Regions from separate parts of the Synechococcus sp. CC9616 genome, predicted to be linked through region 1. Evidence: predicted binding sites of a transcription regulator. Region 1 holds the regulator's gene; the other holds the start of a gene.

What was found. The regulator HrcA, encoded in region 1, represses chaperone genes, less so after heat shock. The targets are predictions, from matches to a motif close to TTAGCACTCNNNNNNNNNGAGTGCTAA.
Region 2: the regulator HrcA is predicted to act here: its motif matches at 2,054-2,080, upstream of groES (co-chaperone GroES).

Annotation. Positions count from the first base shown of each region.
Region 1 is NZ_KI911558.1:1,747,622-1,751,855, forward strand. Features, by position in the region: gene sixA (phosphohistidine phosphatase SixA) at 1-95, opposite strand, end outside; gene SYN9616_RS0110190 (DUF3352 domain-containing protein) at 73-1,662, opposite strand; gene SYN9616_RS0110195 (rhodanese-like domain-containing protein) at 1,716-2,069, shown strand; gene hrcA (heat-inducible transcriptional repressor HrcA) at 2,069-3,049, shown strand; gene trpB (tryptophan synthase subunit beta) at 3,075-4,234, opposite strand, start outside.
Region 2 is NZ_KI911558.1:1,490,795-1,495,028, reverse strand. Features, by position in the region: gene atpC (ATP synthase F1 subunit epsilon) at 13-429, opposite strand; gene atpD (F0F1 ATP synthase subunit beta) at 429-1,892, opposite strand; gene groES (co-chaperone GroES) at 2,133-2,444, shown strand; gene groL (chaperonin GroEL) at 2,618-4,234, shown strand, end outside.

The DNA of each region.
Region 1 (4,234 bases):
GTCAGCGCCCTGTCTGGATGATCGAGCCCATCAAGACGCTCCTCAGCAATCCCATGACGCAACAACAGCAGGTCAACCGAGTTCGAGGCGGGCATGCAGGGGCAGCACCGGTTCCTGCTCATCTTGACCAGCGGATTCAGCTGCAAGCACAAGGCCGCGCACCCTGGACTGCAGGGGCTGACCAGCCAGAGCCTGGAGCGTGATCCAGGGGCGCCAGCGGGCCATCAGCCGCTGGGCCGGGTCCGAATCCAACAGCAGAACCTGCGTCGGCGCATGATCCAGCTTGAGCTGCTGCAACTGCTGCAGCCTTGGTTGCAAGCCTCGATGGTCTTGGCGTCCCTGCAGAGCCTCAAGCGTTTCCCCCCACCAGTGACGTCCGGCCTCCTGGGCCATTGCCACAGCCAGCTGGGCCTGCAAGCCGTCGCCATTGCCGCGCTGGCGCACCAGGCGAGTCCAAACCTGCAGCTTTTCCTCATCGCCAGCGAGCTGGGAACGGGCGAGACCATCCGCCTCGAGATCGGCTTTGACCGCGTCCAAATCAGGATGCCCGGAACGACTGGCAAGCAACCAGCCCGCCTCCTGCTGGAGCCACAGCAGAGGACCGTCATCGCGACCGATGATCGACTCCAGCGCTGATTGGTTGTTGAGCTGCGTCCTCAGCAGCGGACCAAACCATTGACTGAAGGGGTGGGACTCATCGAGGGCCAGCAAGCGCGCTGGATCCTGCAACGAGGCCAGCCACGCTGCGCGACCACCGGCATCGGAGGCGAGATCCTGTAGCGGCGCCCAGGGAGGCATCTCCCATCGATCCCGGAACCGCAGCCTGGCCTCCACCGCCAAATCCGTGCCCTGGGGCTGTAACGCCGCAACCAATCCTGTGAGATCTCGGCGCTCGGCGAGAACAGGTGGCAACTGAAGCCAGTTCTGCAGAGCTCGGGGTGACGCCGTCAGCAGCGCAACCCCATCGCCAAGAGCAGACAGCTCCTGCTGCAGCCTGGCATCGCCAAGTTGATGCTGATCCTGCAGCTGAGAAACATCTAAGGCGGTCTCCAACACGCCGCGGCCAGAAGCGAGCAGGAGCAGATCGTCATCAATCAGGGCCGTCGCCAGCGGCTGGGGCTCGCGGCCGAGAAGAGCACCACGGCCACTGATCAGGCCCATGCCCCGATAGCGACTCACCTGCAGGTCCGTACCGGCCAGGCTGCGCGTCTGCCAGAAACGCTGCAGGAAACGTCTGGCCCCATCACTGTCCCGGCTGGTGAGCGCCAGCACCCAACCGGGCGACCCACCAGAATCGCCGGGGTCAATGAGCGTGAGACTCAGTTCCGGCCCCAGCCATGCCGCCAGCTCCCGATCGAAATCAAGGCCTGCCAGAGCGAACACCCCATCCCGCCAACGGCGTGCGGCATCTCGGGATGCGCGGCGCTCCGATGGCTGTGACACCGCCTGCACGTAGGCCGGCAGACGCACGGGATCAGCCAGCCAGTGCAGCGAAAGATCCGCCTCCCTGGGGACAAAGCGCGCCGCACGCGGCAACTCCAGAGGCTGGCTGGCCAGTCGCAGGGGACTGCGCCGATCCACTCCCCAAAGCAGGGCGAGCGCAAGCAGCAGCAGCGCCAACAACACCCCTGCGATGACTGTGAGGAATGAGCGGGCCTTCATGGGCCAGCGGAGCGTTCTTCGCTCATCTTTGTCCATCGCCGCAGAATGGCGCCATGCACAGCACGGATCCACGCTCGATCTCAGCTCCTGAGCTGCATCGCTGGCTCGAGGCGGAAGGCATGCCACCCCGGCTCATCGACGTACGGGAGGACAGCGAATTAGAGGTTGCACCCTTCCCGGGAGACGTTCTGCATCTGCCTCTGAGTCGCTCCAGCGACTGGATGGATACGGTTCTGGGCGAACTGCAGACCGACCGGGCGGTGGTGGTGCTGTGCCATGCCGGAATCCGCAGCCGACATTTCGGACTGTGGCTGCTTGCACAGAATGGCGCACTGGAGGTGTGGAATCTTGAGGGTGGAATTGATGCCTGGAGTCTCCAGGTCGATCCCGCAGTTCCCCGGTACTGATGAAGCCCCTGTCTACAAGACAACAAGAGGTGCTGCAGGCCACCGTGCATCACTACGTGGACACGATCGAACCCGTGGGCAGTCGCACCCTGGTTCAGCGCTTCGGGCTGAAGGCAAGCTCAGCGACGGTTCGTTCCGCGATGGGTGCCCTGGAGCAGCGGGGACTGCTCACGCAACCTCATACATCAGCGGGGCGAGTCCCGAGCCCACTGGGCTACCGCCATTACGTGGATTGCCTGCTGCCTGAACCCGGCGTTGCCGTGCAACATCTCGAACGGGAGCTCACAGGCCTCAGCCTGCGCTGGGCAGCGCTGGATGATCTGCTTCTGCAGCTGGCGCGGCGACTCACCGATTTCACCGGCCTGATGAGTTTGATCACGCGGCCGGGAGGCACCCAGGCTCAGCTGGAAGCGATCCGACTTGTTTCCAGTGGCGATCGCCTGCTGGTGATGCTGGTTGAGGACAGCGGACGCGCGAGCCATCTCAACCTTCGTCTCCCCCATGGCGCCGAAGACGAACTCAAAGCGGTGGAGCGCTGGATCGATCAGCAACTCGCCGACGGTGGCCTGAACTGGAATTCACTGCCTCCCCACCTGCAGAGAAGTGGGGATGTGCTGCGCAGCGCCCTCGATCAATCCAGCTCGGTGACGAATACGGAGCAACCCACCGTGGTGCACGGCCTATCGCGTTTGTTGGCCGAGCCTGAATTTCAGACGGTTCAGGAGCTCAGGCCCCTGATGGAGTTGATCGATGAACGCCCGGGCGCGCTTGTTGGGGCAGGGCAGCAGGCCAGGGTCTGGATCGGCGATGAACATCCCCAAACCGCCATGCAGCCCTGCGCCGTTGTGCAGGCTCCCTACCGCTGCGGCAGCGACGGGATTGGACAGGTCGCTCTGATCGGACCGATGCGCATGGCTTACGCCACGGCCCGAGCCGCCGTGCAACGGGTGGCCAGACACCTGGAAATACTGCTCGGCTGAGAAGCAGGCAAAGACCGTTGGCCCCTCAGAGCTGGTCGCCGAGCTTGTCAGCGACGGTGTTGACGTCCTTGTCACCCCGGCCGGAACAGTTGATCACGATCTCGCTCCCATCAGGAAGGCTGGGACAGAGGGTTTCGAGCCAGGCGAATGCGTGGGCCGTCTCAAGGGCAGGGATGATTCCCTCGAGCTCACTGACCTTCCTCAGCGCATCAAGGGCTTGCTGGTCCGTCACGGCAGAGTATTCAGCGCGCCCGATCTCGCGGAGGTAACTGTGCTCGGGGCCAACACCCGGGTAATCCAGTCCGGCGCTGATGGAATGTGCTTCCTGGACCTGTCCATCACCGTCCTGGAGCAACAGGCTCATGGCGCCATGCAGAACGCCGACACGCCCCTCCGTGATGGTGGCTGCATGGCGACCGGTGTCCACCCCATCACCCGCGGCCTCAACGCCAATCAAACGAACGTCGGTGTCCTGGACGAAGGGATGGAACAGGCCCATGGCGTTGGATCCACCGCCAACGCAAGCCAGCAACACATCCGGCAAGCGTCCGAACGCCTCTTGGCACTGCTGTTTCGTTTCCTGACCAATCACCGCGTGAAAGTCACGCACCAGCATTGGGTAGGGGTGGGGACCGGCCACCGAGCCGAGGATGTAGTGGGTGCTCTCAACATTGGTGACCCAGTCGCGGATCGCCTCGCTGGTGGCGTCCTTGAGGGTTGCCGTGCCAGCGGTGACAGGCTGCACCGTCGCCCCGAGCAACCGCATCCGAAACACATTGAGGGCCTGACGGCGCATGTCCTCTGCACCCATGTAGATCACGCACTCCAGACCGAATCGAGCGCAGACGGTGGCGGTAGCGACGCCGTGCTGGCCGGCGCCGGTCTCGGCGATGATCCGCTTCTTGCCCATGCGCAGGGCCAGCAACGCCTGGCCGAGGGCGTTGTTGATCTTGTGGGCACCGGTGTGATTGAGATCCTCACGCTTCAGCCAGATGCGCGGGCCCCCATCGGCCCGGCGGAAGTGAGCTGTGAGCCGTTCCGCCTCGTACAGAGGCGTGGCTCGTCCCACATAGTTTCTGAGCAGATGGTCAAGCTCTGCTGTGAAACCAGGGTCTTTCCAGGCCTCGGCCGCTGCCTGTTCCAGCTCGGCAAGGGCGGGCATCAGGGTTTCCGGCACGTATTGCC
Region 2 (4,234 bases), 260 kb from region 1:
AGCCCAGCTGGATCAGTCGCTGGATTTGCTGGCTTGAACCCGGGCCTTGGCCAGACTTAACTGCTGTTGTGCTTTCACCTTCTCAGGTGATGCAGGTTGGCCTTCCATGCCGGTAACGGCTGTAGAAGCAGCCTGGAGTTCGCTTTCAGCGACGCTGGGATCAATCGTGCTGCCGAGTTCTGCGTTGTTTACCAGAACCGTCACTTCGTCGGCATCAACCTCAGCGAAGCCTCCAATCAGGGCGATGGAATTCCAGCCACCGTCTGCACGCACCCGAAGAACACCCACATCGATGGCGGTGAGGAGGGAAATGTGGCCGGGAAGAATGCCCAGCTGCCCAGTGGTGCTGGGCAAAATCACCTCATCAGCGCTGCCATCAAAAACGTTCTTGTCGGGGGAAAGAACGCGGAGGGTGAGGGAACCACTCATCAGTTGGCCTCTGCTGCAATCTTCTCGGCCTTGGCTTTGGCTTCATCGATGTTGCCAACCAGGTAGAAGGCCTGTTCGGGCAGATGATCCAGCTCACCGGCCAGGATCTGGGTGAAACCGGCGATGGTTTCTTCCAGCTTCACGTATTTGCCGGACATACCGGTGAAGATCTCAGCCACAAAGAAGGGCTGAGAGAGGAACTTCTCGACCTTGCGGGCGCGATCAACGGTTTGACGGTCTTCCTCAGACAGTTCGTCGAGGCCAAGGATGGCGATGATGTCCTGAAGCTCCTTGTAGCGCTGCAGGGTGGACTGGACATTGCGGGCCACCTTGTAGTGCTCGTCTCCGACCACGGCTGGCTGAAGCATTGTGCTCGTGGAGTCCAGGGGGTCCACAGCGGGGTAGATGCCCTTGGAGGCGAGAGCACGATTGAGAACCGTGGTCGCGTCTAGGTGGGCGAAGGTGGTGGCTGGAGCAGGGTCCGTCAGGTCGTCAGCAGGCACGTAGACAGCCTGAATTGATGTGATCGAACCCTCGAGGGTGGATGCAACGCGTTCCTGCAGGGTGCCGACGTCGGTACCGAGGGTGGGCTGGTATCCCACGGCGGAGGGCATACGTCCCAGCAAAGCCGAAACCTCGGAGCCCGCCTGCACAAAGCGGAAGATGTTGTCGACGAACAGCAGAACGTCCTGCTTGTTGACGTCCCTGAAGTGCTCGGCCATGGTCAGCGCCGAGAGACCCACACGCATCCGAGCGCCGGGGGGTTCGTTCATCTGGCCATAGCAGAGGGCCACCTTTGATTTGGAGAGATCCTCGGAGTTGATCACTCCGGATTCCTTGAATTCCTCATAAAGGTCGTTGCCTTCACGGGTCCGCTCGCCCACGCCGCCGAAAACAGAGACGCCACCGTGTTCTTTGGCGATGTTGTTAATCAGTTCCTGGATCAGCACGGTTTTGCCCACACCGGCACCACCAAACAGACCGACCTTGCCTCCCTGGCGATAGGGCGCCAGCAGGTCGATCACCTTGATCCCTGTTTCAAAAACCTTTGGCTTGGTTTCCAGCTCGGTCAGCTTTGGTGCTTCGCGGTGAATCGGAGCCGTCGCCGTGGCGTTGACAGGGCCCTGCTCATCAACGGGTTCTCCCAGAACGTTGAAGATGCGACCAAGGGTGGCTTCACCGACGGGCACGGAGATGGCAGCTCCGGTATCGACAGCCTCCATGCCACGCACCAGACCGTCGGTGCTGCTCATGGAAACGGCACGCACGCGATGGTCGCCGAGGAGTTGCTGCACCTCTGCTGTGAGGGCGACATCCTGGCCGCTGGCGTTTTTGCCCTCAATCCTGAGAGCGTTGTAGATCCTCGGCAGTTTCCCGGCTGGGAATTCCACGTCCAGAACCGGGCCAATCACCTGACGAACCACGCCCTTGGTGCCGGCGGATGCAGGAGCAGAAGCGACCATAAGTAAGGAAGAGTTGGGTTGAGGCGCAGCGCGCTCGTGGCCTTTAGAGCGGCGCAAACATACCACCGGCTCAGTTGTGTGGCGGTGTGAAACATCGGGACGGTCCGGTTCGGTCAACCGCACAGATGGCCGCTGGCCTTGGGGCCCCTCGCCTTCATACGTTGGCACTCGTCGGCTTTGAGTGCTAGCTCGTGTCGATGTAAGCGCTTCGGCGCCCATTCCCTGCTTCTGAAAGAACTCATGGCAGCTGTATCTCTCAGCGTCTCCACCGTGAAGCCTCTCGGTGACCGCGTTTTCGTCAAGGTCTCCGAATCTGAGGAAAAAACCGCGGGCGGCATCCTGCTTCCTGACACCGCCAAGGAAAAGCCCCAGGTGGGCGAAGTGGTTCAGATCGGCCCAGGCAAGCGTAATGACGACGGCAGTCGTCAGGCCCCTGAAGTCGGTGTTGGCGACAAAGTCCTGTACAGCAAGTACGCCGGTACCGATATCAAGCTCGGCAGCGACGAGTACGTGCTACTCACCGAAAAGGACATTCTGGCTGTCGTCAACTGATCGGTCGTCAACTGATCGTTCGTTGAAGGATCAATCGTCCAGGCATTGATTGCTCAAGATCTGTTGTCAGGACAAGCAACGTCTGAGTTGAGTCGAGTGAGTACGGCTTTGTTCAGTTGCAGACGACAGAGCACCAGGACTTCAAAACACTTTCATCACCAAGGAATTTCTCCATGGCAAAGCGCATTATTTACAACGAGAACGCCCGTCGCGCTCTCGAAAAAGGGATTGACATTCTGGCCGAGTCAGTTGCTGTCACCCTTGGGCCCAAGGGCCGCAACGTGGTGCTCGAGAAAAAATTCGGAGCCCCCCAGATCATCAACGACGGCGTCACCATCGCCAAAGAGATCGAACTCGAGGATCACATCGAGAACACCGGTGTTGCCTTGATTCGTCAGGCTGCGTCCAAGACCAACGACGCCGCCGGTGACGGCACCACCACCGCCACCGTCCTGGCTCACGCCATGGTGAAGGCCGGTCTTCGCAACGTCGCTGCTGGCGCCAACGCGATCACGCTCAAAAAGGGCATCGACAAAGCCTCCGATTTCCTGGTCAGCAAGATCAAGGAGCAGGCCAAGCCCATCGCTGACAGCAATGCCATTGCTCAGGTCGGCACCATCTCCGCCGGAAACGACGAAGAGGTGGGCACCATGATCGCCAGTGCCATGGACAAGGTCGGCAAAGAGGGTGTGATCTCCCTGGAAGAAGGCAAATCCATGGAGACCGAACTTGAGGTCACCGAGGGCATGCGCTTCGACAAGGGCTACATCTCCCCTTATTTCGCCACCGACACCGAGCGGATGGAAGCCGTCCTGGACGAGCCCTACATCCTGCTCACCGACAAGAAGATCGGCCTGGTTCAGGACCTGGTTCCTGTGCTTGAGCAGATTGCTCGCACCGGCAAGCCTCTGCTGATCATTGCTGAGGACATCGAGAAGGAAGCCCTCGCGACCTTGGTGGTGAACCGCCTGCGCGGTGTGCTGAACGTGGCCGCCGTTAAGGCCCCTGGTTTCGGCGATCGCCGTAAGGCCATGTTGGAAGACATGGCTGTTCTGACCAACGGTCAGCTGATCACTGAGGATGCCGGCCTTAAGCTGGAGAACGCCAAGCTTGAGATGCTCGGTACGGCTCGTCGGGTGACCATTAATAAGGACACCACGACGATCGTTGCTGAAGGCAACGAGGCGGCTGTAGGCGCCCGCTGCGAGCAGATCAAAAAGCAGATGGACGAGACCGACTCCACCTACGACAAGGAGAAACTGCAGGAGCGTCTGGCCAAGCTGGCCGGAGGCGTGGCTGTGGTGAAGGTGGGCGCGGCCACTGAAACCGAGATGAAGGACAAGAAGCTTCGTCTTGAGGATGCCATCAACGCCACCAAGGCGGCTGTGGAAGAGGGCATCGTCCCTGGCGGTGGAACCACCCTCGCTCACCTTGCTCCTTCCCTAGAGGAGTGGGCCAACGGCAACCTCTCCGGTGAAGAACTCATCGGTGCCAACATCGTGGCTGCGGCTCTGACCGCTCCTTTGATGCGGATCGCTGAGAACGCTGGTGCCAATGGCGCTGTTGTGGCCGAGAACGTCAAGTCCCGGGCCATCAACGAGGGCTACAACGCCGCTACCGGCGATTACGTCGACATGCTGGGTGCCGGCATCGTTGACCCCGCCAAGGTGACCCGCTCCGGTCTGCAGAATGCTGCGTCAATTGCTGGCATGGTGCTGACCACTGAGTGCATCGTGGCTGATTTGCCCGAGAAGAAGGAAGCTGCTCCTGCCGGCGGCGGCATGGGCGGC